4 regions of the Arthrobacter sp. BE255 genome follow, and region 4 is predicted to be linked to each of the others. Evidence: riboswitches for the same ligand, from Rfam matches in the RefSeq annotation. Region 4 holds a riboswitch; each other region holds the start of a gene.
What was found. A riboswitch is a leader RNA that binds a small molecule or an ion and turns the genes downstream of it on or off. The one in region 4 is predicted to bind thiamine pyrophosphate.

Region 1: another riboswitch for thiamine pyrophosphate. It lies ahead of J2X42_RS06675 (bifunctional hydroxymethylpyrimidine kinase/phosphomethylpyrimidine kinase); the one in region 4 lies ahead of thiO (glycine oxidase ThiO).
Region 2: another riboswitch for thiamine pyrophosphate. It lies ahead of J2X42_RS10505 (ECF transporter S component); the one in region 4 lies ahead of thiO (glycine oxidase ThiO).
Region 3: another riboswitch for thiamine pyrophosphate. It lies ahead of thiC (phosphomethylpyrimidine synthase ThiC); the one in region 4 lies ahead of thiO (glycine oxidase ThiO).

Annotation. Positions count from the first base shown of each region.
Region 1 is NZ_JAVDWK010000003.1:71,474-79,055, forward strand. Features, by position in the region: gene J2X42_RS06670 (Rne/Rng family ribonuclease) at 1-2,669, shown strand, start outside; TPP riboswitch at 2,787-2,884, shown strand; gene J2X42_RS06675 (bifunctional hydroxymethylpyrimidine kinase/phosphomethylpyrimidine kinase) at 2,867-4,447, shown strand; gene rplU (50S ribosomal protein L21) at 4,721-5,029, shown strand; gene rpmA (50S ribosomal protein L27) at 5,090-5,353, shown strand; gene obgE (GTPase ObgE) at 5,470-7,059, shown strand; gene proB (glutamate 5-kinase) at 7,049-7,582, shown strand, end outside.
Region 2 is NZ_JAVDWK010000005.1:19,994-27,575, forward strand. Features, by position in the region: gene J2X42_RS10470 (Na+/H+ antiporter subunit D) at 1-825, shown strand, start outside; gene J2X42_RS10475 (Na+/H+ antiporter subunit E) at 822-1,367, shown strand; gene J2X42_RS10480 (monovalent cation/H+ antiporter complex subunit F) at 1,364-1,642, shown strand; gene mnhG (monovalent cation/H(+) antiporter subunit G) at 1,632-2,042, shown strand; gene J2X42_RS10490 (DUF4235 domain-containing protein) at 2,068-2,331, opposite strand; gene J2X42_RS10495 (hypothetical protein) at 2,452-4,608, opposite strand; gene J2X42_RS10500 (heme-degrading domain-containing protein) at 4,758-5,300, opposite strand; TPP riboswitch at 5,358-5,500, shown strand; gene J2X42_RS10505 (ECF transporter S component) at 5,565-6,185, shown strand; gene J2X42_RS10510 (ATP-binding cassette domain-containing protein) at 6,185-7,582, shown strand, end outside.
Region 3 is NZ_JAVDWK010000001.1:689,981-697,562, reverse strand. Features, by position in the region: gene J2X42_RS03220 (VOC family protein) at 1-445, opposite strand, end outside; gene J2X42_RS03215 (amidohydrolase family protein) at 551-1,633, opposite strand; TPP riboswitch at 1,709-1,816, shown strand; gene thiC (phosphomethylpyrimidine synthase ThiC) at 1,811-3,619, shown strand; gene J2X42_RS03205 (alpha/beta hydrolase) at 3,692-4,426, opposite strand; gene ffh (signal recognition particle protein) at 4,543-6,126, opposite strand; gene J2X42_RS03195 (glucose-6-phosphate dehydrogenase) at 6,271-7,582, shown strand, end outside.
Region 4 is NZ_JAVDWK010000001.1:350,073-357,654, reverse strand. Features, by position in the region: gene moeB (molybdopterin-synthase adenylyltransferase MoeB) at 1-1,179, opposite strand, end outside; gene J2X42_RS01720 (TetR/AcrR family transcriptional regulator) at 1,264-1,929, shown strand; gene J2X42_RS01715 (DUF3107 domain-containing protein) at 1,980-2,204, shown strand; gene J2X42_RS01710 (hypothetical protein) at 2,266-2,568, shown strand; gene J2X42_RS01705 (4a-hydroxytetrahydrobiopterin dehydratase) at 2,574-3,239, opposite strand; gene J2X42_RS01700 (thiazole synthase) at 3,300-4,109, opposite strand; gene thiS (sulfur carrier protein ThiS) at 4,113-4,349, opposite strand; gene thiO (glycine oxidase ThiO) at 4,346-5,641, opposite strand; TPP riboswitch at 5,634-5,753, opposite strand; gene thiE (thiamine phosphate synthase) at 5,781-6,512, shown strand; gene J2X42_RS01680 (RNB domain-containing ribonuclease) at 6,575-7,582, shown strand, end outside.

The DNA of each region.
Region 1 (7,582 bases), on a different contig from region 4:
TCCAGGCCCCGGACCTGAGCACCGTAGTCCGCCCCGCACCGGGACCCGCCGCCGCGGCAGAGGAGCCGGAAGAGGACGACGCCGAACTCGGCGACGAGGACGACGCCAACGGCCGCCGCAGGCGCCGCAGCCGTGGCCGCCGCGGGCGCAGCCGCACCGGCGACCGCGAGATTGACGGCGACAGCGAAGGCGCCGACAACGAAACCGACGAGGCTGACGAGGAGTCAGCCGGCCAGGCAGACGAAGGCGTCACCTCACGCCGCCGCCGCCGGCGCCGCCGCGGTGACCAGGACCTGGAACTGACCGGAGGAGGGGACGACGATCCCCCCAACACGGTGACCCGCGTCCGGGCTCCCCGCGCCGTGACTGAAGCGCCGGTGAACAACCGCGTGACGTCCGTCAAGGGCTCCACCAGGCTCGAAGCAAAGAAGCAGCGCCGCCGCGAATCCCGCGACACCGGCCGCCGCCGCACGGTCATCACCGAGGCAGAGTTCCTCGCCCGCCGCGAATCCGTGGACCGCCAGATGATCGTCCGCCAGCGCGACGACAGAATCCAGATCGCCGTCCTGGAGGACGGCGTCCTGGCGGAACACTTTGTCTCCAAGACGCAGCAGGACTCCCTGATCGGCAACGTCTACCTCGGCAAGGTGCAGAATGTCCTGCCGTCCATGGAAGCGGCGTTCGTTGACATCGGACGCGGCCGCAACGCCGTCCTGTACGCAGGCGAGGTTAACTGGGAAGCCGTCAACCTCGAAGGCAAGCAGCGCCGCATCGAGAACGCCCTGAAGTCAGGCGATACCGTCCTGGTCCAGGTCACCAAGGATCCCGTGGGCCACAAGGGCGCACGCCTGACCAGCCAGATCTCCCTTCCCGGCCGGTACCTGGTCTATGTACCCGGCGGCTCCATGACGGGCATCTCCCGGAAACTGCCCGACGTCGAACGCAACCGCCTCAAGCGCATCCTCAAGGACCGCCTGCCCGAGCACGCCGGCGTCATCGTCCGCACGGCTGCCGAAGGCGCCTCGGAAGAGGAGCTCACCCACGACATCAACCGGCTGCGGGCCCAGTGGGAGGGCATTGAAAGCCAGTCCACGTCCACCAAGATCCTCGCCCCGGAACTGCTGTACGGCGAACCGGACCTCACCATCAAGGTGGTCCGCGACGTCTTCAACGAGGACTTCTCCAAACTGATCGTTTCCGGTGAAGAGGCCTGGGACACCATCGAGGCCTACGTCACGTACGTTGCCCCGGACCTGGTGGGCCGCCTGGAAAAGTGGACCAAGGACCAGGACATCTTCGCCTCCTGGCGGATCGACGAGCAGATCCACAAGGCGCTCGAACGCAAGGTGTTCCTGCCCTCCGGCGGTTCATTGGTGATCGACCGCACCGAAGCCATGACCGTGGTGGACGTCAACACCGGCAAGTTCACCGGCAGCGGCGGCAACCTCGAGGAAACCGTCACCAAGAACAACCTCGAGGCGGCCGAAGAAGTCGTCCGGCAGCTCCGGCTCCGCGACATCGGCGGTATCATCGTCATCGACTTCATCGACATGGTCCTGGAATCGAACCGGGACCTTGTCCTGCGCCGCATGGTCGAATGCCTGGGCCGCGACCGGACCAAGCACCAGGTGGCCGAAGTGACTTCGCTGGGTCTGGTGCAGATGACGCGCAAGCGCATGGGCACCGGGCTCCTCGAAGTCTTCGGTGAGCAGTGCGAAACCTGCGCCGGCCGCGGAGTGGTCACCCACGACGATCCCGTGGAGCACCGCCGCGCCAACACTGTCGCAGCAGAGCACCACGTACAGCGTGCGGACAGCCACCGGACCGAAACCCCGCGCCCTGACCAGCGCCCGGACAGCCAGCGGGCTGACAGCCAGCCCGGCGGCCGCAACGACCGCAAGCGTCGCCGTGGACGGGGAGGCGCCCCGCTGGAGACCGCACCGTCCGCACCGGTGCAGATCCACACCGTCCACCCGGACCCGAGCGACGCCGAACGGCACGCCAAGGCCGAGGCCACCAGGGCGGCCCTCGCCAACATCGCCGCAGCAGCGCACGCAGCACACCTGCACGACGACGAGGTAGCCCACGCCGCTTCAGCAGGAGCCCAGGCCCCCGCCGCGCCCGCAGCACGGACAACGCCCGAGCAGGCACCCGCAGCCCCGGCCGCCGCGCAGCACGACGCTGACGCCTCCGGACGTCCTGCTGCCGTGCTCACGTTCGGCGGCGAGCAGGTGGCACTGCCGTTCGTGGAGCACGCGGCCGACCAGCCGCAGCAGCCTGCCCTGACCCTCGACCGGCTGGCGGAAGCATTTGCGCACCTCGGCGAACCCGCCGTCACCGCGCCGGAGCCCTCGCAGGCAGCGCCGCAGTCCGCCGCACCGGCCATTTCGGTTCCCCAGGCCGCTGTGGCTGCAGAGGAGAAGGACTACTCCGACCACACCGCGGAGCAGTCCCGGACCCGCAGGCCGCGCCGCAACCGCAGCGCCAGCCGGGCCCAGGGCGCGGCCAACGCCACCTCGGTGGAGCACCACGAGGCAACGCAGTCTGCGGCCGGAACCCACTCCCACGCCGCCAAGGCACCAGAGCCCGCCAAAACCGGCACGGCCGCGAAAACGCCCGCCGAAGCGCCCATCATCCTCGGCGTAGGAGTTCCGGCCTCCGAGCTCTGACCCTCCGCAAGGAAATCCGCCAGGATGCCCGGGCCCGCCCTTCACAGGGCGTGTCCGGGCATTCCGGCGTTAAGGGCTTCATCTGACACGGCGGCCGGCGCGGAAACGCTAGGCTGGGGTACCGACACGGGGTGCCGCGCAGAGGGCCGGCTGAGATCCACACCCGTTGAACCTGTCCGGCTAGCACCGGCGAAGGGATGTCTTCCTTGTCTTCAACTTCAGTCCTGCCTCAGGCGCCCGCTTCCGCACCCAGTGCCGTGGCGCCGTCGCCCGTCCTCCGGGACGTACCCCGCGTGCTGTCCATCGCAGGCTCCGACCCGTCCGGCGGCGCAGGCATCCAGGCCGACCTGAAAAGCATTGCAGCCCACGGCGGCTACGGCATGGCCGCCATCACCGCCCTGACAGTGCAGAACACACAGGGTGTCCGCGCGGTCCACGTCCCCCCGGCCGCCTTCCTGGCCCAGCAGCTCGAAGCCGTCAGCGATGACATCACCATCGACGCCGTCAAGATCGGCATGCTCGGCGACGCCGAGGTGGTGGCCGCCGTCCGCGGCTGGCTCGACAAGGTGCGCCCCGGCGTCGTGGTCCTTGATCCGGTGATGGTGGCCACCAGCGGCGACAGGCTCCTGCAGGCATCGGCCGAGGCTGCCCTCCGCGGACTCCTGCCGCTGGCAGACCTGATCACCCCCAACCTCGCGGAGCTGGCGATGCTGCTCGGCGAGGCCCAGGCAGGCTCCTGGGCTGAAGCGCTGGAACAGGGCCGGCGGCTCGCCGCGGCGACCGGGGCCACCATCCTGGTGAAGGGCGGACATCTCGACGGCGCCGCCTGCCCGGATGCCCTCGTCAACACCGGGGGACTGCTTGCCCGGGAAATTGTGGAGGTTCCGGGGGACAGGGTCCCCACACGGAACAGCCACGGCACGGGCTGCTCGCTTTCCTCGGCCATGGCCACGGCGCAGGCCCGGCTGGGGGACTGGGAGGCCTCGCTGCGGCTCGTCAAGCCCTGGCTGGCCGGTGCGCTGGAGTCCTCGGGCAGCCTGGACGTCGGGGCGGGAAACGGTCCCATCCACCATTTCCACCACATGCAGGCACCGGGCGCGCCCGCAGAACCGCACCGAGGGCTGGCCGTGGGGGAGTTCGCCGAAATCCTCCGCCAGGAGTCCACAGCCGACCTCGAAGCCATCTACAACCTGGACTTCATCCGGGACCTCGCGGCCGGCAGCCTCCCCGAACAGCAGTTCGCCTACTACCTTGCCCAGGACGCCACCTACCTCAACGGGTACTCACGCGTGCTGGCACGGGCCAGCGCCCTGGCCCCCACCGAGGCCGCGCAGCTGTTCTGGGCCCGATCGGCGCAGCAGTGCCTGGAGGTCGAGTCGGAGCTGCACCGGAGCTGGCTCAGCACCCGCACGGTGGAGCCCGTGCTTGGCCCCGTCACCAAGTCCTACGTGGACCACCTGCTGGCCGCCTCGACCTCAGGCAGTTACGCGGTGCTGGTGGCGGCCGTCCTGCCGTGCTTCTGGCTCTACGCTGAAGTCGGACAGACCCTGCACGCGCAATTCCTCGCCGCCGGCGCCCCGGCCGACCACCCATACGCTGAATGGCTGCGGACCTACGCCGACGAGGATTTCGCGCAGGCCACCCGTGAGGCCATTGCCATGGCCGACGAGGCCGGGCGGCGCGGCTCGGAGGACGAGCGGGCCGCAATGGTGGTGGCCTTCAGCCAGTCGTGCCGCTTCGAAGTGGATTTTTTCGACGCGCCGCGTATCCACGCCTGACCGTCCAGAGCCGATCCAGCCGGTACGATAGTCGGGCACGGTTCGGCGATTGTTCGTGCGGCACCTGCTTGTGGTGCCTATCACGGACAGCCCGCCGGAACCAGCCTCATTTGCGGCCGAAGGCAAAATTAGCGTATTCTAGATCTTCGGTGCTTACGCCAACACTTGGGTTACGACCCCACGGCGTTGAGGCACAGCGAGAGCCCAGCCAAACATAGGCCCAGGTTCCGCACGCAAATCTAGTAATAAACGTCGAGAGAAGTGAGTTCCCAAGTGGTGTACGCGATTGTCCGCGCAGGCGGCCGCCAAGAGAAGGTTTCCGTTGGAGACTTCGTTACCCTGAACCGCGTCCCCGGTGGAGCCGGCAGCACTATTCAGCTGCCCGCACTGCTCCTGGTAGACGGTGACAAGGTCACCTCCGCCGCTGCGGACCTGGCCAAGGTAACTGTTACGGCTGAGATCCTCAATGACCTCCGTGGTCCGAAGATCGTCATCCAGAAGTTCAAGAACAAGACCGGTTACAAGAAGCGCCAGGGTCACCGTCAGGAACTGACCAAGATCAAGATCACTGGCATCAAGTAACCACCGGTTACTGTTCAGGTTTTCAGCAGATTCCCCAGAATTTAGAGGCAGGCATTTCAAATGGCACATAAAAAAGGCGCGAGTTCCACTCGCAACGGTCGTGACTCCAACGCCCAGTACCTCGGCGTGAAGCGCTTCGGTGGCCAGGTAGTTTCCGCAGGCGAAATCATCGTCCGCCAGCGTGGCACCCACTTCCACCCGGGCGCCGGCGTTGGCCGTGGCGGCGACGACACCCTGTTCGCCCTGACCCCGGGCGCCGTTGAATTCGGCACCCGCCGCGGTCGCCGCGTCGTCAACATCGTTGCTGCTGCAGCTGCAGAGTAACTCATAGTTCTGAAGCGGTGGAGCGGGCCATATGGTCCGCTCCACTGTTCTTTTAACCGCATTACAATCATCTTGGCGCTTTGCGGCGTCCAGGAAACAGCACTGAGGAGATCCACGTGGCGAGCTTTGTAGACCGGGTAGTACTGCACGTATCCGGCGGTACCGGCGGCCACGGCTGTGTCTCCGTCCACCGTGAGAAGTTCAAGCCACTGGGCGGCCCCGACGGCGGCAACGGCGGCGACGGCGGCAACGTCATCCTCCGCGTCGACCACCAGACCACCACCCTGCTGGACTACCACCACGCCCCGCACCGGCACGCCACCAACGGCGGACCCGGCATGGGCGACTGGCGTGGCGGCAAAAACGGTGAAACCCTGATCCTCCCCGTCCCCGACGGCACCGTGGTCAAGTCCAAGGACGGCACCGTCCTGGCAGACCTCGTCGGCGAAGGCACCGAATACGTCGCAGCCGCCGGCGGTCAGGGCGGCCTGGGCAACGCAGCCCTGTCCTCCCAGAAGCGCAGGGCCCCCGGCTTCGCGCTGCTCGGCATCGAGGGCGAATCCAGCGACGTCGTCCTGGAACTGAAGTCCATTGCAGACATCGCCCTGGTGGGCTTCCCGTCCGCCGGCAAGTCGAGCCTGATCGCAGCCATGTCTGCCGCGCGGCCCAAGATCGCCGATTACCCCTTCACCACCCTGATCCCGAACCTGGGCGTCGTCCAGGCCGGCGAAGTCCGCTTCACCATCGCCGACGTCCCCGGCCTGATCGAAGGCGCGTCCGAGGGCAAGGGGCTGGGCCACCACTTCCTGCGCCACGTTGAGCGCTGCGCCGCGCTGGTGCACGTGCTGGACTGCGGCACGCTGGAATCGGACCGCGACCCCCTGGCTGACCTTGCCATCATCGAGGCGGAACTGGAGAAGTACGCCGTCGACATGAGCTACGCCGGCCAGGACGGCGAAGTGGTTCCGCTGAACCACCGCCCCCGCCTGGTGGCGTTGAACAAGGTGGACCTCCCGGACGGCAAGGACATGGCCGAATTCGTCCGGCCCGAACTTGAATCCCGCGGCTACCGCGTCTTCGAAATCTCCGCCACCAGCCACGAGGGCCTCCGCCAGCTCGGCTTCGCCATGGCCGAAATCGTCAAGGCCGCCCGCGACACCCTGGCCGCTGCGCCGCCCAAGGTCCAGCCTGTGGTCCTCAAGCCCCGCGCCGTCAACGAGTCCGGCTTCAAGATCCGCCGCGAAGAAAAGAACCTGGAGCCGCTCTTCCGCGTCCTGGGTGACAAGCCCGTGCGCTGGGTCAAGCAGACCGACTTCACCAACGAGGAAGCGATCGGCTACCTCGCGGACCGCCTGGCCAAGCTCGGCGTCGAAACCGAACTGTTCAAGCAGGGCGCCAAGCCGGGCGACACCGTGGTGATCGGCGAAGACGACGGCGTTGTCTTCGACTGGGAGCCCACCATGATGGCCGGCGCGGAGCTGCTCGCTTCGCCGCGCGGCACCGACGTCCGCTTCGCAGACATCGGCGACCGGCCCACCCGTGGCCAGAAGCGCGACGAACAGCAGGAACGCAAGGACGCCAAGGCGGCCGCCCGCGCCGAGCTCGAAGCCGAGCGCAAGGCCGGGATCTGGACCGAATCCGTCAGCAGCCGCAGGGTTGCGAAGCCGCTCAAGGAGAGTGGACTGGGCGCAGGCGATGACGAGTAGCGCCGCCACCGCAGTGCCGGCCCGGCGCACCGCGGACAGGAGCGTGCTTTCGGGCGCGCGCAGGATCGTTGTCAAAGTCGGGTCGTCGTCGCTGACCAGCATCAAGGGCGGCATCTCGGAAGAGTCGCTGACCGCCCTGGCCGACGCACTGGCCGCCAAACGGAACTCGGGCACGGAGATCATCCTCGTGTCGTCCGGCGCCATCGCTGCCGGCCTCGCCCCGCTCGGGCTGGCCAAACGCCCCCGGGACCTCGCCACCCAGCAGGCCGCGGCGAGCGTCGGCCAGGGCCTGCTCATGGCCCGCTACACGCAGGCGTTCGGCGCGCACGGTGTCACGGTCAGCCAGGTGCTGCTTACCGCCGACGACCTCATGCGCCGCAGCCAGCACACCAACGCCTTCCGCGCACTGGACAGGCTCCTCAACCTCGGCGTGGTTCCGGTGGTCAACGAAAACGACACCGTCGCCACGCACGAAATCCGCTTCGGCGACAACGACCGCCTCGCCGCCCTCGTGGCACACCTG
Region 2 (7,582 bases), on a different contig from region 4:
ATGGTCCGCACCGAGACGCTCCTGTTCCCCGGCGACTCCCTCAACACGCCCTTGATGGTGGCGGCACTGCTCACCATGGTGGTGGGAATCCTCGGCGCCCTGGCCCAGAACGACATCAAACGTCTCCTCTCCTTCACCCTTGTCAGCCACATCGGCTACATGGTGTTCGGCCTGGCCATGTCCTCGGTGGCCGGACTGGGCGCGGCCGTGTTCTACGTGGCCCACCACATCACCATCCAGACCAGCCTCTTCCTGGTCACCGGGCTCATCGAACGCCGCGGCGGCAGTTCGTCCGTGGACCGGCTGGCCGGCCTGGCCAAACTCTCGCCCCTGCTGGCGCTGCTGTTCTTCATCCCGGCCATGAACCTGGCGGGGATCCCGCCGTTCTCCGGGTTCCTCGGGAAAGTGGGCCTCATGCAGGCCGGGATTGAGCTCGGCACACCATTGGCCTACGCGCTGGTGATCGGCGGCGTCCTAACGAGCCTGCTCACCCTGCTGGCCGTCGCCAGGGTCTGGAACCGGGCGTTCTGGCGCAAGCCGTCCGACGCCGAACACCCCGACCCCGTGCTGCTCGCCCCGCGCGAGACTTCCGACACCGGCCGCCGCGGCGGCCGCAACAACGTCACGCTGCTGCCGCGGACCATGGTGGGCTCCACCCTCGGCCTGGTCCTGCTGGGCGTATCGCTGACGGTCTTCGCCGGGCCGCTGTTCAAAGTCTCGGACCAGGCCGCCCGGGACATGCTGGACCGGTCCTCCTACATCCAGGCAGTCCTCGGCGAAGAAACCGCCGTGCCCCTGATCCTGACGTCCGGAGGAGGCAAATGAGCCGCCGGCGCATCTCCCTTCGCCAGGAGCTGCCCCTCCTGGTCTGGCTGGTCATCGTCTGGGGCGCCCTGTGGCAGGACTTCAGCCCGGGCAACCTCCTGTTCGGCGCCATCCTGGCTGTAGCGGTGGCCCGGATGTTCTACCTTCCGCCCGTGGACCTGAGCGGCCGGTTCAACATCCGCCACGCCGTGCCCTTCGCGCTGGGATTCCTGGTCAAGGTGGTGGCGGCGAGCTTCCAGGTCATGTACCTGGCGGTGGTCCGCGGACCCGCGGTGACCAACGCCGTCGTCGCCGTTCCGTTGCGGAGCCACGAGGACCTGATGGTGACTGCCACCGGGCACGTCATCTCCCTGATCCCCGGGTCGCTGGTGGTGGAGGTGGACCGCTCAACATCCACCCTCTACCTCCACGGGCTCAATGTCAGCACGCCCGACGACGTGGAAAAGCTCCGCCGGGAAGTCAGGGACATCGAGGCCGGTCTGATCCGCATCATGGGCACCCGGCAGGAACTGGACGCAATCAGGCAGGAGGCCGCGGCATGATGCAGATTGTCCTGGCTGTCACGGCAGTCATTCTTTCGCTCGCCGCCGGGGGAGCCATCATCAGGATCGCGCGCGGTCCGTCTCTGCTGGACCGGGTCCTGGCCTCGGACGTCCTGCTGGCCATCCTGGGTGCAGCGCTGTGCATCGACATGGCCGTCAACAGGCACCTGAACAACCTCATGCTGCTGGTGGCGCTGTCCATCATCGGCTTTATCGGGTCGGTGACCGTGGCGCGCTTTGTGGCCGACCGGCGGGAGCAGCCCCATGAGTCCTGAGCCAACCGTCGTGGACACCGTCATTGACGCCGTATCCGCCGTCTTTATGGTCGTGGGGGCCCTGATGTCCCTGGCCGCGGCCGGGGGCCTGCTGCGCTTCCCGGACCTCCTGAGCAGGATGCACGCCGCCACCAAGCCGCAGGTCCTGGGACTGTTCCTGCTGCTGGCGTCCATCGGCCTGCAGATGCGGACGTGGTGGGTCTGGCCGGTGCTGCTGGTCGCCTGGATCTTCCAGCTGCTCACCGTGCCCGTGTCCGCGCACATGGTGGGCCGGGCCGGGTACCGCACCAAGCACCTGCACCGGGAGCTGCTCAGCTCCGATGAGCTGGAGGCCGTGGTACAGAAAGCCGCCGCCAAAGCGTCCCGGGAGGATGCTTCCGACGGCGGCCGGCCGGACTGACTGCAGCCCGGCTTCTGCTTGCGGCCTAGACGATGTCCTGGCTCTTCGCGAACCGGGTGATGGCACGCTGGGTGCCGCGGTTGGCGAGGACCTGGATGACGGCACTCACCGAAGCGGAGATCAGCGCGAACGTCAGTGCCGAGCGCAGCGTTGTGGGAACATCGTCCTTTCCGCCCTTCGGCGGCTTGTTGCCGGTGGTCTTTTCCCAGATCGCGTCTACGGCCTTGGTGCCGGCGAATCCGGCCAGCAGGCTGATGCCCGTGCCCAGCAGCTTGATGAATAAGTTCATTCCGGTGCCTCCTTGCGTCTCGAATTCAGGACTTCCCCTAGCCTAGCGGCATCGGCTGGCCCGGCCGACAGCGCCAGGGCCGCCCGGGGGCCACGCCACGGTCACCCCGTGGCTTGCCGCCTAGGGCGCCGGCACCAGGCCTTCCCAGGCCACCGTCCAGCCGGCCGGGAAACCCGGGGCGTGCCGGTCCGGCCCGCCGTCCCAGCCCGCCGCCATCAGGGCGACGGCGGCCAGCAGCCCGCCGTTTCCGGGCAGGTAGAGGGGGAGGGAATCCGTCTGCCGGTTGTGTCCGTTGGGCAGCGCAGTGTTCTTCCCGGCGCCTTGCAGGAGGGCGTCGATGGCGGTCTCCGGGTCGTCGAGCCGGGCTGCGGTCATGGCCATCACCGGGTAGTCCCAGCCCCAGGTGCTGTCCCAGTCCCAGTCGGCGAGGACGTCGGCGAGTGTGGCGCGCATGGTCTCCGGGTCGATGAGGTCTGTCTGCGGCAGCACCCCCAGCGCACACAGCATGGAGGGGTGGTCCGTGCGGATGGTGAAGGGCTCGACGTCGATCGCCGCGTAGACGCCGTTGACGGTCCGCGGCCGGACCATGCCGTCCGCAACGGCCTTCCAGTCCTCCCGCGGATCCAGGCCCAGGCGTTCGCGCCAGGCGTTGGCGGTGCGGAGGGCCCACTGCCAGTACGCCAGTTCGAAGGTGGGGTTGGTGACGGTGCCGCGGACGGACTCATAACTTTCCTGCGCCGGGATCAGTGGAGGCCCAAGCTCGAAGCCGCGGGCGGTGGGGTGCGCGAAGCTGGCCATGAACGTGGCCGTTTCGAAGACGATCTCCGCGAATTCCTCCAGCAGTTCCCGGGACGGCCCGGCCCGGTAGGCAAGCTCGGCCAGGTGGATGGGGTGCGGCTGCTGCCAGATCAGGAAGGTGCCGATCGGACTGGGGCTCTCGCGCCCGTCCGGGCCTACCTGCTTGGGCCAGCGGACGCCGTCGAACCCCTGCGCCTTGGCCGTCTGCCGGGCCGGTTCCAGGATGGTCCCGTACCAGCGGAGGCTGGGAAGCAGCAGTTCCGTCCGGTTCCAGTGCGCGAAATGCGCGGCGTGCCACCAGTGCATTTCCAGGTGGAAACGGCCGCGCCAGGAATTGCAGACCAGCCCTGTTTCCTGTGGTGGCAGCGAGCCGGCGCAGTTGATCGCGGTGAGGTACTGGGAGAGGACGATCCTGCGTTCGAGTTCCGTCGCGCGGGGGTCCGGTGTGCCGTTCAGCTCGACGGCGCCGCCGGACTGCCAGAATTTCGGCCAGTGGGCGCGGGAGGCCTCGACGACGGCGGTTCCGGAGTCCGGCCCGGGCAGCCCGCCGGTGCCGCGCAGGACGCAGTCGCCCTGGCCCGTGCTGGTGAACTGGACCGCCAGGTCCAGGACGTCCTGTCCGCCTGCCGGTCTTAGCATCAGTTCGTGCGGGCCCGGCTGGTCAAGGCGGAGGCACTGGCCGGACACCGTGACCTGGTACCCCGATCCATCCAGGCCGCGGTCCACGGTCCACAGCTGTTGGCCGGTCCCGGTGCCGGCGGGTCCCGCCAGCCTGGTGGTGTGGGCATCGGGCCGGTTCCAGTCCGCTGCGTCGTGCCAGGCGTCGGAACCGTAAGGAAAAGCGACGGTGACCACGAGGCCTTCTTGAAGGGCCGGGGACTCCACGACCAGGCCCACCTGGTCCCGGTCCGGATGGCAGGCGGTGGTGACCTTGACCGAGTGGCCCCGGAGGCTGAAGGTGCTGGTGACTGTCCCGGTCCAGAGATCCAGGGTCTGGGCGGGGTCGACGACGTCTGCCGGCACGAGCGGCCGCGCCCCGCCTGCCATCGGGTCCGGGTCCGCCCACGCAAACCCGATCCGGCCCAGGTCCAGGCGGTGCGGGTTGGCCCGGAGCCAGGTTTCAGCACGGGAGGACCCGGTTTCCTGCCCGTCCACGATGTCGCCCACCATATCCACGTAGGGGACCGGGCCGCGGGGGGAATCGTAGAGGACCGTGGAACCGGCCAGGCCGTAGTGCTCTGCCGCGGGAAGGGAGTGCCAGCCCCACTGGGACTGCGTGCCGAGCAGCGTCCCGGGCGGAAGTTCGCTGCGCGCGCCCACGGGGTACTCGGCCGGGAAGGTTTGCAGCCCTGTGAGGTCCACCGTGAAGCAGAACTCGCCGTTGCCCACGGACACAGGGCTGCGGGGGTCAAGGTTCCGCTGTTCCACGTTGTGGCGGCGGACCAGGGCTTCACGGTCGATGGTGTGCTGGCTGCGCATGGGCACGCCCTCCTGAGGCTGTCGGCTCCGGCTGCTGCTTCCACGGCTGTTTCCTCGGCGAGAAAACGCTTTCCGGAGCGATTCAATCTTTGTGGCATCCGGAGCAGGTGTCAACCGCCAGGTTCAGGACGGCCGGCTGCCGGCCAGGCTCACTCGGCGCGCATGGAACCCAGGATTTCGCGCAGGGCCTCCACCACGAGGTCGTGGTCCTGCTGCTGCGGCAGTCCCGAAACGGTGACGGTGGCCACCGCACCCACGCCGGCCACATACACCGGGAACGAACCGCCGTGCGGGGCGTAGGTGGTTTCGTCGAACCAGCCGTGGTCCTCAATCCGGCCGCCGTGCAGCCGGCCGCGGAGGCCCACCAGCAGCGACGGCACCTCATACCTGGCCGCGGTCCGCTGCTTGGCCCGGATCCAGTGCTCGTTGTCCGGGGTTGCGCCGTCCAGTGCCACATGGAAGAGCACCTGGTCGCCCTTGGTTATGTCGATCGCGATGGGAAGCCGGCGCGTCTTTCCCAACTCCACCAGGAGAAGCCCCAGGTTGAGGGAGTCGTCCTTGCTGAAATGCGGGAACTGCAGCTCGCTGATCTCGGCTTCGATCCGGCCGATCAGGGCCTCGAGCAGGCCCGCCGGCTGGGGCACGGTCGAATCGGGATTGAAGGCAGTCACAGTCGGGTTATTGGCAGTCATGGCCCACAATCTACCGCCCCTGCGGTGTAAACTGGACCACGCCCATCAGGGCAGATTATTCAACGACAGGGGAGCGCCGCCGTCGGGCATCACTGGCATTGCCAGGGAACCGCAGGTGGGCGCTGAGAGTGCGGGACAGCCGCAGACCCTCGAACCTGATCCGGCTAGTACCGGCGCAAGGGAGTCGAGTTCTCGAAGTGTGCGGCAGCCGGCATCCAGCCGGTCGCCGGGACACTTTCCCCTCCTGTTCCCCAGGAGGATCACATGAGTACTGCAGCAATCAAAAAGACCGGCAACACCTGGCGCATCGTGGACATCGTGGTGGCCGCCCTCATCGCCATCGCCGGCGGCGTGATCTTCTGGGCCTGGTCCCAGGGTGCCGCCGCTGTTTCGCCGCCCATGAACGCCGTCTACCCGCCGCTGACCGGCCTGATCGCCGGCGGCTGGATGATCCCGGCCGTGCTGGGCATGCTTGTCATCCGCAAGCCGGGCGCCGCCCTCTTCTGCGAAACGGTGGCCGCCATGGGTGAACTGATCATGGGCTCGCCATACGGCGCCTCCGTGCTGTTCTCCGGCTTCGTCCAGGGCCTCGGCGCCGAAATCATCTTCGCGGTCTTCGTTTACAAGAAGTTCAACCTGCCCGTATCGCTGCTGGCAGGCGCCGCTGCCGGACTCTTCTGCGGCCTGAACGACTCCTTCGCCCCCTGGGGCTGGAACATCGCCTACGCCGGCGGTGACAAGCTCGCGTACATCGTGTTCACGGCCATCTCCGGTGCGGTCATCGCCGGCGCCCTGTCCTGGATCGCCACCCGCGGCCTGGCCAGGACCGGCGTACTAAGCTCCTTCGCGTCCCGCAAGGCAGCGACGGAGCCTGTCTTCTCCTGATGCCCGCAGCTCACGACGGCGCCGCATCCGCCGCGGTGCGGCCCGCCGCCGTCACCGCCCGCGGCTGGGGCTGGCGACACGCCGGCCGGTCCCGGCCCGCGGTCCGCGCCCTGGACCTGGACATCCGGCCCGGGGAGCGGGTGCTCCTGCTTGGCCCTTCAGGCGCCGGCAAGTCCACGCTGCTGCATGCCCTCGCCGGGGTGCTGGGGGACATTAACGACGACGGCGAGGCCGGCGATTCCGACGAGTCCGGTTCACTGCTGATCGACGGCGCGTCCCCGCGTGAACGGCGCGGCCGCGCCGGGCTGATGCAGCAGGACCCCGAAACGCAGGTGGTTCTCTCCCGGGTGGGCGACGACGTCGCCTTCGGCGCCGAGAACCTCGCCGTGCCCCGCGACGAAATCTGGACGCGCGTGCACGAGGCGCTTGACGACGTCGGACTCTCCCACCTGCCGCTGGACCACCCGACGTCGGCCCTCTCCGGCGGGCAGAAGCAGCGCCTGGCGCTGGCCGGCATCCTGGCCATGAGGCCGGGCCTGATCCTGCTGGACGAGCCCACCGCCAACCTGGACCCCGCGGGCGTGCTGGAAGTCCGCGACGCCGTGGGCCGCTGCCTGGACAAGACCGGAGCCACGCTGGTTGTGGTGGAGCACCGGGTGTCCGTCTGGAAGGACCTGGTGGACAGGATCGTGGTGCTGCAGCCCGGCTCCGCGGCCGATCCCGCGGTGCTGCTCGACGGGCCGCCGGACCAGGTCCTCGCCGAGGCGCGCAACATGCTGATCGCCGCGGGTGTGTGGGTGCCGGGCTTTGTCCCCGCCACCCGCAGCCGGGTTTCCGGCGGCACCGGCGATCTCCTCCTGGCCGCCGAGGACCTGGCCGTTTCGCGTGAACGGCCCCGCCGCCGGCGCTTCAAAACCATCCCGCCGGTGCCTGTCCAGCAGGACATTTCGGCGCAGGTCCGGGCAGGGCAGGCCCTCACCATCACCGGGCCCAACGGCACCGGCAAGTCCACGTTTGCGCTGACCCTCGCCGGGCTGCTGGCTCCGGTCGGGGGCAATGTTTCGGCCACCGTGGATCTGAGCCGGGGGGCCGGCATCGACCCTTACAAGTGGAAGGCCGAGCAGCTGATTGCCCGCATTGGAACCGTCTTCCAGGAACCGGAGCACCAGTTTGTCACCGGCAACGTCCTGGACGAGCTGATGTTCGGGCCGCGCCATGTGGGCCACGGCGAGGAACGCGTGGATGAACTCCTGGAGCGGCTGCGGCTGACCGAGCTCGTGGACGCCAACCCGTACACACTCTCCGGCGGTGAGAAGCGGCGGCTGTCCGTGGCCACCGTGCTCGCCGCGCATCCGCAGGTTCTGGTCCTGGACGAGCCGACCTTCGGCCAGGACGCC
Region 3 (7,582 bases), 340 kb from region 4:
CCATGACCACCTCAGTCCCGTTCCACGACCAGTTTTTGCGCGGCCGGTCCCAGTAGAGTTCGATTCCGTTGCCCTCCGGATCGTTGAAGTAGAAGGCTTCACTGACCAGGTGGTCCGCGCTGCCGGTGAAGGAGCGCGGCTCGTATTGGGCCGCGGATGCGACGGTGGCCGCCAAGGCTGCCTGGTCCTCAAAGAGCAGGGCCGTGTGGAACAGGCCGGCTTCTCCCCTGCCGGGAAGGTTCAGCCCGGGACCGGCGGCGAGATGGACCAGGGGCTTTCCGAGGCGGCCCAGATAGAGGCCGCCGTCCTGTTCGGCCACCACGTCGAGGCCCAGCGCGCGCTGGTAGTAGTCGGTCATGAGCTTCACGTTGCCCACCTTCAGCATCACCGTGCCCATGGTGAGCTCGGCAGGTAGAAGGTCCTGGCTGGTGGATTCTGCGGTCATCGAAAACTCCCGGTCCGGTGGCCGCCGGGTTTCGGTGGCCTCTACTCTTCTAAATTACTTGAAGCTTCAATTTATTCCCAGTGGCGCCGGTGTGATCTTCAACCGTCAGCGGATCAGTTCTCCGCGCAACACAACGTTCGTGAGCGAGGCGACCGTGGCAGGCACCTGCCGCGGGTCTTCCCGGCAGACCACCACGTCCGCGCCGGCTGCCTCCGAAATCCCGTCAGCACCCAACCAGCGCCGCGCGCCCCAGCAGCCTGCGTCCAGCGCCGCCGCCGGCGGAAGGCCCGCCCGGTGCAGCGCCAGGATTTCGTCGGCGATCCGCCCGTGCCGGATCACGCTTCCCGCGTCCGTCCCGGCATAAATCTTCACGCCGGCCTCAAATGCTTCCAGTATGCGTTCGGCCCGGCGCTCCCATAATGCCCGCATGTGGGCGGCGTACCGCGGGAATTTGGCTTCGGCCTGGCGGGCGATGTCCGGGAAGGTGTCGATGTTGATCAGGGTCGGCACAATGGGCACGCCCTGCCCGGCGAGCCGCGGAAGGTGGCGGGGCAGCAGTCCGGTGGCGTGCTCGATGCAGTCGATGCCGGCGTCGAGCATCTGGTCCAGGGTGTCTTCGGCGAAGCAGTGGGCGGTCACGCGGGCGCCCTCGTCGTGCGCCGCCTGCACGGCGTCGCGGACGACGGCGTCGGGAAACGACGGCGCGAGGTCGCCGGCGTCGCGGTCGATCCAGTCCCCCACCAGTTTGACCCAGCCGTCGCCGGCCCGTGCCTGCTTGCGCACCGCCTCGACCAGGCCCCCAGGCTCAACTTCGACGGCGAAGTCCCGCAGGTAGCGCCGGGAGCGGGCAATGTGCCGCCCGGCACGGATGAGCCTGGGCATGTCATGCCGCTGCTGCAGCCAGCGGGTGTCACTCGCCGCGCCGGCGTCTCGGACCAGGAGGGTGCCGGCGTCGCGGTCGGTGCGGGCCTGTTCTTCGGCCACCTCATCCGGCACGGCGCCGCCGGGTCCCAGGCCGATGTGGCAGTGGGCATCAACGAACCCGGGGAGGACCCAGCCGTCGAGCACAACATCCGGTGCGGTGGCGGGCCGGTGGAACGTGAGGCGGCCGTCGACGGACCACAGCCCCTGCCGTTCCTGGAACGGTCCGGTGAGCACAGTTCCGCTGAATTCGATGATTCCGGCCATGGCACCAGCCTAATCCGCGGAAGACGGTGCGGTGGTCACGGCAAGGACGCCCCGCCCGGACCTGTGGTAGCTTCTTCTAGACCACACGGGAGCCCTTGCAGGGGCTGAGATCGGGCTGACGCAGCCTGCGACCGTTGAACCTGTCCGGGTAATGCCGGCGAAGGAAGTGAGTATTCATTGAGTACACAAGAAACACAGCTGATCCCTGCCCAAAATGAGGCCGGGGCATCTGAAACCCAGTCGCTGAAGTCGCACTCGCTGGCATTCATCAACGACGAAGCCACCGGAATCCGCGTGCCGGTGACCGAGATCGCGCTGGAGCCCTCGCCCAACGGCGAGGCCAACGGTCCTTTCCGGACCTACCGCACCGCCGGCCCGGGCAGCGATCCGGTGGTGGGCCTCAACCCGTTCCGCTCAGAGTGGATCGCGGCCCGCGGCGATACGGAGCCTTACAGCGGCCGGGAACGGAACCTGCTCGACGACGGCAAGTCGGCCGTGCGCCGCGGCGCTGCGTCCGCGGAGTGGAAAGGGGCTCAGCCGGTGCCCCGCCGCGCCGTCGAAGGCCGGACAGTCACCCAGATGCACTACGCGAAGGAGGGCCTCATCACTCCGGAGATGCAGTTCGTCGCCCTCCGCGAAAACTGTGACGTGGAGCTGGTCCGCAGCGAAGTGGCCGCGGGACGTGCGATCATCCCCAACAACATCAACCACCCTGAATCCGAGCCGATGATCATCGGCAAGGCCTTCCTGGTGAAGATCAACGCCAATATCGGCAACTCGGCTGTGACCAGCTCCATCGCCGAGGAAGTGGACAAACTCCAGTGGGCCACCCAGTGGGGCGCCGATACTGTCATGGACCTTTCCACGGGGGATGACATCCACACCACCCGTGAATGGATCATCCGCAACTCCCCCGTGCCCATCGGCACCGTGCCCATTTACCAGGCGCTGGAGAAGGTCAACGGCGAGGCCAACAAGCTGACGTGGGAGGTCTTCCGCGACACCGTGATTGAGCAGTGCGAGCAGGGCGTGGACTACATGACCATCCACGCCGGCGTGCTGCTGCGTTATGTGCCGCTGACGGCCAACCGCGTCACCGGCATCGTCTCGCGGGGCGGCTCCATCATGGCCGGCTGGTGCCTGGCCCACCACCAGGAGAACTTCCTGTACACGCACTTCGACGAGCTGTGTGAAATTTTCGCCAAGTACGACGTCGCGTTCTCGCTTGGCGACGGACTGCGGCCGGGTGCCACGGCAGACGCGAACGATGCCGCCCAGTTCGCCGAACTGGACACCCTCGCTGAACTGACCCAGCGGGCCTGGGAATTCGATGTGCAGGTGATGGTGGAAGGCCCGGGCCACGTGCCGTTCCACCTGGTCCGGGAGAACGTGGAACGCCAGCAGGAGCTGTGCAAGGGAGCCCCTTTCTACACGCTCGGGCCGCTGGTGACGGACATAGCACCTGGCTACGACCACATCACCTCGGCCATCGGCGCCACGGAAATCGCCCGCTATGGCACGGCGATGCTCTGCTACGTCACGCCCAAGGAACACCTCGGCCTGCCGAACAAGGACGATGTAAAGACCGGCGTGATCACCTACAAGATCGCCGCCCACGCCGCCGACCTCGCCAAAGGACACCCCGGCGCGCATGAACGCGACGACGCCCTCTCCAAGGCCCGGTTCGAGTTCCGTTGGCGGGACCAGTTCGCTCTGTCCCTGGACCCGGTGACCGCGGAAGCCTTCCACGACGAGACGCTGCCGGCCGAGCCGGCGAAAACGGCCCACTTCTGCTCCATGTGCGGCCCGAAGTTCTGCTCCATGCGGATCAGCCAGGACATCCGGGATGAGTACGGTTCAGCGGAATCACAGGCCGCGCTGGCGGAAATGGCGGCCGGGATGCGCGAAAAGAGCGAGGAGTTCCTCGCGGCAGGCGGAAAGGTCTACCTGCCTGACCTGGAGGTACCCCAAGCCGCCCGCCGCTAGCGGGCTTGAGGCTCCGTCCGGCTGGCATTTGGGGGCTGGCCGGACGGGGTGCACCTCAACAAAGTACGCGGGTCAGGACGCCCTGGGCTGCCGCCGCCGGCTGACATCGGCTATGAAGGAACGGACGTAGCGGTCGCCTTCGGGGGAATCCTGCGGGCGGTGACCTCCCGCAGCATGGCGGTGCAGGGCGCCTGTTTCCCTGAGGTACCCGGCGATCTCTTCGTAAAGGGGTTCCCAGCCGCCCGTCAGGACCAGGGTGGGGACTCCGGGAACGATCTGCAGCGGCGCTTCCCAGGAGGGAGCCTGAAGCCGGAGCCGCCGCGCGGCCCGTTTTTCCTCCTGCGTGGCCGGCTCCTCGAGGTCCGCCGCGTAGACGCGGCGGATGAACTCCCGCTGGAAATCCTCATCAGCCAGTTGGTGGCGGACATCAAAGAGCGGCTGCATGAGTTCCCGGTGCGCCGCCGTCGCCGGCAGTTCCGCCGTCAGGGACAGGCACGCCGGCTCCACCAGCGTCAGCGAATACACCAGGTCCGGACGTTCGACGGCTGCCATCATCGCCGAGATCGCCCCTTGGGAATGCGCCACAATGTGGCCGCCGGCGGCGCCCCGGCCGTCGTCGGCGAGGGACCTCAGGATGATCGCGGTGTCCTCGGCGAAGGACGATTCCATCGGTTCAGCCACAGGATCGAAGCCGTGACGCCGCAGGAACAGGGCGTCGTAGGCCAGGGCCATGCCGTGCTGCCGGGGCCAGGCAGCCGAGCCGAAGCTTCCGGCGCCGTGCACGAACACTACCCTCTGCTTGAACATGACCCAACCCTATTCCACGGCCCCCGCATCCAGCCGGACTGACCCAACTGACTCGCAGTTGACGCACCGAAACGCGCGTTTGGGAGCATTAACTGCGAGCCAGTTGGGGGACGTGGTTATTTGCCGAGGAACTTGTCGAAGCCCTTGGGCAGGTTGAGCTGCGAAGGATCGAAGTCGCCGGACTGCTGGCCAAAGGCCGCCCCCGTGGGGAGGGCCTTCGCCGCTCCGGCGCGCCGGGCCTCGGCGTCCCTGAGTTCCTGCGCTGCCTTGGCCGGGTTGCCGGACCGGGCCTTCTTCTTCGGGGCGTTCTTGGCGCCCTTGCGTGCGCCGCCGCCGGGGCCACCCATGCCGGGCATGCCCGGCATACCGGGCATGCCGCCGCCCTGGGCCATCTTCTTCATCATCTTCTGGGCCTGGGCGAAGCGTTCCAGCAGCCCGTTGACTTCGGAGACGTGCACGCCCGAGCCGCGGGCAATGCGTGCCCGGCGGGAGCCGTTGATGATCTTGGGGGCGACACGCTCGTGCGGCGTCATGGACCGGACGATTGCCTCGACGCGGTCGATCTCCCGCTCATCAAACTGCTCCAGCTGCTGGCGGATGTTCTGCGCTCCGGGCATCATCATCAGCATCTTCTTCATGGAGCCCATGTTGCGGATCTGCTGCATCTGCGCCAGGAAGTCATCCAGCGTGAAGTCTTCCTGGTCGGCGAATTTCTTCGCCATCCGGGCCGCTTCATCCTTGTCCCAGTTCTTTTCAGCCTGCTCGATCAGGGTGAGGACGTCACCCATGTCCAGGATGCGGGATGCCATCCGGTCCGGGTGGAACAGCTCAAAGTCGTCCACGCCTTCGCCCGTCGAGGCGAACATGACCGGCTTGCCGGTGACCGACGCGACGGAGAGGGCGGCACCGCCGCGGGCGTCGCCGTCGAGCTTGGAGAGCACGATGCCGGTGAAGTTGACACCTTCATCGAAGGCGACCGCCGTGTTCACGGCGTCCTGGCCGATCATGGAGTCGATGACAAACAGCACTTCGTTGGGAACGATGGCCCGGCGGATCTGCCGTGCCTGTTCCATCATGTCGGCGTCGACGCCCAGGCGTCCGGCGGTGTCAACGATCACCACATCGTGGAGCTTCTGGCGGGCTTCCTCGACACCGGCGCGGGCCACCGCCACGGGATCACCCGCGGGGTGCTCGAGCTCGTGCGTGGCGCCGGGGTGGGGTGCGAAGACCGGTACGCCGGCACGCTTGCCCACCACCTGGAGCTGGGTGACGGCGTTGGGCCGCTGAAGGTCGCAGGCGACCAGGATGGGGCTGTGGCCCTGCGCCTTAAGCCATTTGGCGAGCTTGCCGGCAAGGGTGGTCTTACCGGCACCCTGGAGGCCGGCGAGCATGATGACGGTGGGGCCGGTCTTGGCCAGGCGGATCCGGCGGGTCTCGCCGCCGAGGATCTCCACCAGTTCGTCGTTGACGATCTTGACGATCTGCTGGCTGGGATTCAGCGCGCCGGAGACCTCTTCGCCAAGGGCCCGCTCGCGGACGCGGGCAGTGAATTCGCGCACCACCGGAACGGCAACGTCGGCATCCAGCAGGGCGCGGCGGATCTCCCGGACTGTGGCATCGACATCGGCCTCGGTGAGGCGGCCCTTGCCACGGAGATTCTTGAAGGTTGCTGTCAACCGGTCAGAGAGTGAATTGAACACGCGCCGTGCACTTCTTTCAGTGGATGGACGGATGGCGGCCCTGCGGCACACCAGCGCCTCGGCTGTTGTTTCCAACTGCTTCGGCGACGGGACTCGACTATCTAGGGTACCAAGACGGACCTTCAAGATGGCATGCTGGCTTAGGTGACGAGCCTAACGACTGTAAAAACCCTGCTCATTCTTGGTGCTTCCGGCGATCTCACGGGCCGGCTGCTGCTTCCCGGGCTCGCCCGGCTTGTGGCGAAGGGACGGGCTGAGGGCCTCAAACTGGTGGGGGCCGGCTCCGATGCGTGGACTCCGGAACAGTGGCAGGCGCGGGTCCACGACGCCTTCGCCGCCGCCTCCGAGTCCGCCGACGCCGCCGGACGGAAGGCTTTGGCGGCCATGGCGGCCGGCACCTCCTACCATCAGCTGGACGTCACAGCGGACGGGCCGCTCGCCTCCTTGCTGGCTTCCCTGGACGCGCCGGCCGCCGTCTATTTCGCCCTTCCCCCGCAGGTCAGCCAACGGGCCTGTGAAACCCTTAAGCCCGGCCAGGTACCGGCCGGGACGCGCCTGGTCATGGAGAAGCCGTTCGGATCGGGCGAGGCATCCGCCCGCTCCCTCAACCGGACACTCACGGCTTTGGTCCCCGAAGACCACATCCACCGGGTGGACCATTTCCTCGGCAAGGCAACGGTGCTGAACATCCTGGGCCTGCGATTTGCCAACAACTTCCTGGAACCGGTCTGGAACCGTGAGCATGTGGAGAAGGTGGAGATCATCTTCGACGAGGACCTCGCACTGGAGGGGCGGGCGCGCTACTACGACAATGCGGGCGCCCTGCGGGACATGGTCCAGAGCCACCTCCTGCACATCATGGCGCTTCTGGCCATCGAACCGCCGGCCACGATCGGCGAACGCGACCTGCGCGACGCCGTCTCGACCCTGCTCCGCGCCAGCAGCATCAAGGCACCGTACGCGCAGTCCACCCGGCGGGCGCGATATTCCGCCGGGGAACTTTCAGGCAAGCAGGTTCCGGACTACGCCAAGGAGGACGGCGTCGACCCGTCCCGCGGAACCGAGACGCTCGCGGAAGTCACCGTGGCGATCGACAATTGGCGCTGGCGGGGCGTCCCGTTCATCCTGCGCTCCGGCAAGGCCCTGGGCGCGAAACGCAAGGAAGCGGTGGTGACGTTCCGCCCCGTCCCCCATCTGCCTGTCGGTTTCACGGGCGTGGACGCCCCCAACCGGCTGCGGATCGGCTTTGGACCGGACACTCTGGACCTCGACGTCGATGTGAACGGCCCCGGCGACATTTTCAGCCTCGACCGTGCAACCCTCCACGCGGGGCTGAATGCCTCCGAGCTGCTCCCCTACGGCGAAGTGCTGGAGGGCGTCCTGAACGGCGACCCGCTGCTGTCCGTCCGCGGGGACACTGCCGAGGACTGCTGGCGGATTGTGGAACCGGTCTTCA
Region 4 (7,582 bases):
CTCCACGTCGCGCACCCAGGCCAGGATTCCGCCGTCGAGATGGCTGACCCGCTGGTAGCCGGCCTTCCGGGCTGCTTCCAGGACGTTCGCCGACCGGGTCCCCGCCTTGCAGTGGAACACAATGTCCTTGTCCTGCGGCAGCTCCGCCCACGCTTCGCCGGCGAGGATCCGCCCCTGCGGGATCAGCACAGACCCGTCGATGCTGACGATGTCGTGCTCTCCGGTTTCGCGGACGTCCACCAGGTCAAAGTCCTTCAAACCTGCCTTCCTGGACGCCAGCATGGTGGCCAGCTGGGTGGCCGTGATGGTGTGCTCCGTGTCGGCTGAGGCAGCCGGGGTGATGCCGCAGAAGGCCTCGTAGTCCGTCAGTTCGGTAATCGGTTCCGCCGCGGGGTCCTTGGAGACGCGGATCTCGCGCCAGCTGCCGCCGAGCGCGTCGAACAGTGCCACGCGGCCCAGCAGTGAACGCCCGACGCCGGTGATCAGCTTCACTGCCTCCGTGACCATCAGCGAGCCGACGGCAGCGCAGAGCATGCCGAACACGCCGCCCTCCCCGCAGGACGGCACGGACCCCGCAGGCGGCGCCTCCGGGTAAAGGTCACGGTAGGTGGGGCCGTGCTTTTCCCAGAACACGCTCACCTGGCCGTCGAAACGGAAGATCGACCCCCACACGTAGGGCTTGCCCAGGATGGCGGCGGCGTCGTTCACGAGGTACCGGGTGGCGAAGTTGTCCGCTCCGTCCAGGATCAGGTCATAGTCCGCGAAGAGCTCCAGCGCGTTGGAGGCGTCCAGCCGGACGTTGTGCAGCCGGACGTCCACCAGCGGGTTCAGGGCGGCGATTGCGTCGCGGGCGGATTCGATCTTGGGCCGTCCCACGTCGGCCACGCCGTGGATTACCTGGCGCTGCAGGTTGCTGAGGTCAACGTCGTCGTCGTCGATGATACCCAGGGTCCCCACGCCCGCCGCTGCGAGATACAGGAGGGCCGGCGAACCCAGTCCCCCGGCGCCAATGACCAGCACCTTGGCATTCTTGAGCCGCCGCTGTCCCATGGCCCCAATCTCGGGAATGATGAGGTGCCGGGAATAACGCTCCACTTCGGCGGGAGTCAAATCCCCTGCGGGCTCCACCAGGGGTTCAAGGGAAACAGAGGAAACATTTGTGGTGAATGTCGAAGCCATACTTCAATGTATGCCCCGAGATACCGCGAGGTCATATTACCCCGCAGTAAAGTGGAGGTAACTGCAATGGAAAGTAGGGCAACTGTGGTCCACGAAGCACGGGCTGACCGGGCGTCCGAAGGCGAACCGCCTGCACCTCAACGCGCCGCAGGCCAGCGGTCCGCCCGACTTCCCCGGGACGAGCGCCGGGCCCAGCTCCTCGCTGCGGCCCAGGAGGTCTTTGTCGCCAACGGATACCATGGCGCCGCGATGGACGAGATCGCCGAGACGGCGCATGTGAGCAAACCGGTGCTTTACCAGCATTTTCCGTCCAAGCGCGAACTGTACCTGGCCCTGCTGGACAGCCACTTGAGCTCCCTGACCGACCTGATGCTCGGCGCCCTCAGTTCCACGATCGACAATAAAGAACGTGTCCAGGCCGTGATGCGGGCGTACTACCGCTTCATCGCCAGCGACGACCAGGCCCACCGCCTGGTCTTCGAATCGGACCTGATCAACGATCCGGACGTCAGTTCACGCCTTGAGACATTCAACAAAACATTCGCCGACGCCGTCGCCCGGGTCATTGCCGAGGACACCAAGCTGCCCCATCTGGAGGCACAGCTGCTGGGGCGCGGGCTTGCGGGAATGGCCCAGGTCAGCGCCCGGTACTGGCTCGAAACCGACGGAAACCTCGACCTCGATGTGGCCAGCGACCTCATCTATCGTTTAGCTTGGCGCGGAATCTCTCGCTTCCCCAAAGAGTCCTAGACTACAAATGAGAGAACCCAAGAAACTTTGATTGGCTGGGAGGCCCCCTTTTGGAAATTAAGATTGGCATTCAGAATATTGGCCGCGAAATCGTGCTGGAATCAGCGCAGGACGCTGACGCCGTGGCTACGGTCGTTGAAGAAGCCATCACCAAGGGCACCGAGCTCCGCCTGAAGGACGACAAGGGCCGTATCATCATCGTTCCCGGCAATGCCCTGGGCTACGTCGAAATCGGCGCGGAAGAGGCCCGCAAGGTCGGCTTCGGCCAGTTCTAGCAGGCCGCCGGCCAACCCGCCCTCCGAGGGCAGGCATCCGTTGCGTTTTTGAGGAGATTCAATGCTTTCGCTGACGATTGTTGTGCTCGTGACCGTGGCCGCAGGCTTCATTGTCTGGGCTAACGACAAACGGCACGCCAAATACGGCATGGGGCTGCCCGCCGGGGTCGCCACTGCCGTCGGCGCATTGAGCTGGATCATCTTTATGGCCGCGGGCTTCGGCTACCAGCCGGGCCTGACCTGGATACCGTGGGTCCTGCCCATGGTGCTGGGGACCGTGGCTGCCGCGGGCGCTGCCATCTACCTCGGACGCACCAGGGCGCACTATGACACCCTCCGGCTGACGGCGGCGCTCAAGCTGTAGCCGGCTCAATCCGCCGGCTGATGTCCTGCCTCCGTGCACAGGCAGAGCCTGTTCCCTTGTGAATCCGTGACCACCACCCAGTCGGGTGCGTGGTCACGGTTCACTAAGGCGCCAGCGGCCGCGGACTTTTCGAGAACGGCCGCAGACTCGCCCCGGCTTCGATGGATGTCGAGGTGGATGCGGCTGCTGTGGGGCGTGGGTGTCTCCTGGAACCACACGGAAGGGCCCCGGCCGTACGGATCCGCGAGGGCCGTGCCGGGGCCTTTCCTGTAGCCGAGGGCAACGCGCCAGACTTCGGAGATTTCGGCGGCGTCCGTGGTGTCAACGCCCACCTCGACGGTGCGGTGCAGTCCCGGTTCCGCTGTTGCTCCGACGTCGGCTGCGGCCGCGCTTGCCGCGGCGGCTGCCGCCACGTCCCGGGAGGTGACCTCACCGCCGGCGTCATGGGAGGTGTACCGCAGGAAGACGCGGTTATACCGCCAGTCGAGGTCCGGGTGGTGGTTTTGTTCTTCGGCGAGGCGTCCGACGGCGGCCATCAGCTGCAGCGCTGCCGCCGCCGTCGGCGTTTTGTAGACCGTCACGAGTCCGCCGAGGCGGTACCGCCAGTCCGGAAGGCCGTCCAGCGCCTCGTCGATGCCGGACCTGGTGAGTATCTCTTGCTTGCCGCCCACAGCTGTCTCCCTCGGGTCGTCGTGCGGGAGCGGCGCCGGTGGGCGGCGGCGGGGAGATGGTCAGAGGAACTCTGCCCGGCCTTCCATGGCCGACGACGCCAGGGCGTGCTCACGGCGCGGTATCCGCCCGGCCGCTTTCGCCAGCCTACCGGCGATGACTGCGTGCTTGAAGGCCTCCCCCATGACCGCCGGGTTCTGGGCACGGGTAACCGCTGTGGCCAGCAGGACGGCGTCGCAGCCCAGTTCCATGGCGAGCGCAGCGTCCGAGGCCGTGCCGATCCCGGCGTCCAGCACTACGGGCACCGAGGCGCGGGACACGATGAGCTCGATGTTGTGCGGGTTGAGGATGCCCAGTCCGGTACCGATGGGCGAGCCCAGCGGCATGACCGCCGTCGCGCCAAGGTTTTCGAGCCGCAGGGCCAGCACAGGATCGTCATTGGTGTAGGCAAACACCTTGAAGCCCCGGTTCACGAGCTGTTCGGTGGCGTCCACCAGCTCAACGGCATCGGGCAAAAGAGTATGCTCGTCGGCGATCACCTCCAGCTTGACCCAGTCCGTTTCCAGCGCTTCGCGGGCCAGTTCGGCCGTCATGACGGCGTCGCGGGCCGTGAAGCAGCCCGCCGTGTTGGGCAGGACCCGGATTCCGTGGTCCACCAGCAGCTGGAACAGCGAGCCTGTCTCGGCCGGCGAGAACCGCCGCATGGCCACGGTGGTCAGTTCCGTCCCGGAGGCCAGCAGGGCCGCGCCAAGTCCGTCCAGGCTCGGGGCTCCGCCGGTGCCCATGATCAGGCGCGACCCGAGTTCCACACCGTCGATGATCAGCGGGTCCGGGTGCCCGGCCCGGTTGGTGGCGTTGATGGTTTCGGTCATGCTTCAGCCTCCCTGGACTGCGGTGACCAGTTCGACGTCGTCACCGTCGGCGAGCGCCGTGACGTACCACTGGCTTCGGGGTACTACTTCGGAGTTGTGTGCGACGGCGACACCCAGTTTCCGGCCGTCCGTCGCCTGTCCGTTGGCGGCAAGGGGCCGGCCGGTGATCTGGCTGACCAGCGTGGTGATGGAGGCGCCGTCGGACACGGCGTGCTGTGTACCGTTGAGGGTGATGTTCATGCATGTTCCTTGATGGGTTGAACGGTGGAAGGGCGGCCGGAGAACCTGGCCGGGCTGAACGGGTGCCAACGCGGATCCGTCCGCCCGTCCATGAGATCCCGGCAGATGGTGGCCGCTGCGGGCGTCAGCAGCACCCCGTGGCGGAAGAAGCCGGTGGCCACGATGAGGCCGGGCACGTGTCCGCGGCTTTCAGGGAAGTTGACCCGGCCCAGCAGCGGCGCGTTGTCCGGCGTGGCGGGGCGGGCCCTGGCCGTGCTTTCCAGCAGCTCCAGCTCGGCGACGGCCGGCACCAGCACCTGGGCGTCGCGGAGCAGCTGGTAGACGCCGCCCGCCGAAACGCCGGCGGCGCCTCCGCCGCGCTCCGGGCCGGAAGCAGCCAGGGCGTCCTCGCGCTGGGTGGCCCCGATCACCACTGTGCCGTCACACCGCGGAACGATATACACCGGCACACCCCGGACCAGGCCACGGACGGTGGCAGTGACAAGCGGGCGGAGGTGGTCCGGGACGCGCAGCCGGAGGATATCCCCGTGCACCGGACGCAGCGGCAACCGGAGCCCGGCAGGCAATCCGTCCAGGGAGGCCGCGTGCAGCCCGTTGGCCACCACGGTTTCCCCGGCGGTCACCAGTCCCCCGCCCGCCAGCCTGGCGCCGGTGACCCGGCCGTCCTCCCACATCAGGGACGACGCGCGGTCGACGACGGCGAAAGCGTCGAGCGCTCCGGTGACGGCGGAACGTGGATCTTCCCCGTGGCTGGCCAACGCCTGACGCAGGCACGCCACAAGCTTGCGCGGGTCCACCTGGTGGTCGGCGGGAATGTCCAGGGCGCAGGAGATGGCAGGGCTCAGAAGCGGCTCGCGGCTCCTGGCTTCACGGACCGTCAGCGGTTCAACGTCCAGCCCGTGGGCCTGCTGTACGGCCCGCAGGTCCATCAGGGCCCGGCGGTCGGCGGCGTCCGCGCCGATGGCGAGCGTGGGTGTGGCCAGGTAGCCGGCGTCAGCCGCGGCGTCGCGGGCCAGGTCCGCGGCGAATGCCGGCCACAGCGCCGAGGATTCAAGCATCAGCTCCAGGAGGTCCTCCTCCTGGTAGTGCAGCTCGCTCACCGGGGCGAGCATGCCGGCCGCAGCCCAGCTGGCGCCGGAACCGGGGGCGTCATCAATGACCACCACCGAACGGCCCGAGCGTCTGGCCTCCCAGGCGATGCCGTGGCCGATCACGCCTCCACCGATAACGGCGACATCGGCTTGCAGCTCAGCGGGAGCCGCAGCGGACGGACTTCCGGTTGGGGGGAGCATCTGTTTCCTTCCCTACGCCGGTACTAGCCGGATCAGGTCAAGCGGTCGGCTCTGACGCCCTCTCAGCCCGGCCGCTTTATGACAGCTGCCACGGGCTCCCGCAGTACCTGCCCAGTTTAGAGGAACTAGTCTGGTTTCCATGAACCACGCCCTTTCCAACAGCACCGCCTTTTCCAACACCGCACTCCGGTCCGACGCCCTCAGCAGCGCCCGGCTGTACTTGTGCACGGATGCGCGAAAGGACCGCGGCGACTTCGCCGGGTTTGTGGATGCGGCCTTCGCCGGCGGGGTGGACATCATCCAGCTCCGCGACAAGACCATCGAGGCGGCCGAGGAACTTGAGCTGCTGGCAGTGCTGAAAGAGGCGGCCGAGCGCCACAGGCGGCTGTGGGCCGTGAACGACCGCGCCGACGTCGCGGTGCTGTCGGGGGCGCCGGTCTTCCATGTGGGCCAAAAGGACCTTCCGCTTGCTGCGGCACGTTCGCTCGTCCAGGACGCCGGCGTCATCGGGCTGTCCACCCACACCACCGCGCAGATCGACGGCGCCATCACCGCCTCCGCGGCCGCCGCCGGCGGACTCGACTATTTCTGTGTTGGACCGGTCTGGGCCACACCCACCAAACCCGGCCGGGCCGCCGTCGGGCTTGATCTTGTGAAGTATGCGGCGGAAGCGGTGAAGCGGGCCGGGTCCGCTTCCGGCGGGGCAACCGTGCCCTGGTTTGCCATCGGGGGCGTTGACCTGGGCAACGTGGAGCAGGTGGTGGAAGCGGGTGCCAGCAGGGTAGTGGTGGTCCGGGCCATCACCGAAGCCGCGGACCCTGCCGCGGCCGCGTCGGCGCTCCTGGCGGCCCTGGACGCCGCCGACTCCTAGGACTGCGGGCCGGGGGACCGATTGCGTGCATTATCGGCGAAAATCGGGCTACCCTGATTTTCGTGTCACATCATCGGTTGGCCCCTAACGTCCACGAGCACAACAATGCCCTCGAGGAGGCACTGGGCGCGCTGCGGACCGAACTGGAACTGCCGGGCGCCTATCCGGCAGACGCGGTCCGTGATGCCGAGGCAGCCGTCGCAGCCCGGCAGCTTCCGGACGCCGACCTGACCGGCGTTGACTTCCTCACCATCGATCCGGAGTCGTCCACCGATCTTGACCAGGCACTGTTCATTGAGCCGGCCGGAAGCGGTTACCGGGTTCTGTACGCCATCGCCGACGTTCCCGCTTTCGTAGCGCCCGGCGGTCCGCTGGACGCCGAGACCCGCCGCCGGGGACAGACGTTCTACGCGCCGGAAGGCCGAATCCCGCTGCATCCGGAGGTCATCAGCGAGGGGGCCGGAAGCCTCCTGGCAGGCCAGCTCTGCTCTGCCTTCGTCTGGGACTTCCAACTGGACCCGGCTGCCCAGGTGACCGCCGTGGCCGTCCAGAGGGCGCGTGTCCGCAGCCGGGCCAAACTCAGCTACAAGGGGGCGCAGGCCGAACTCGACGCCGGAACAGCTTCACCGGTGCTTCAGCTGCTGAAGGAAGTGGGCCTCAAACGCGTTGAGCTGGAACGGGAACGCGACGGCGCCAGCCTGAACATGCCCGAGCAGGAGATCGTCCAGCTTCCCGACGGCGGCTACCGGATCGCCGCGGCTCCGCAGCTCCCCGTGGAGGACTGGAACGCCCAGATCTCGCTGATGACCGGGATGGCCGCCGCCACGCTGATGCTCGAAGGCAAAGTCGGCATCCTGCGGACCATGCCGGCACCTGACGAACGGTCCCTGCGGCACTTCCGGCTGCAGACCGAGGCGCTGGGCAAACCCTGGGACGGAAAGGCCGGCTACGGGGAGTACCTCCGCACCCTCGACCCCACCGACCCCCGGCAACTGGCCATCATGCACTCGGCCGGAATGCTCTTCCGCGGTGCCAGCTACACGGCGTTCGACGGCGGGATCCCGGACGAC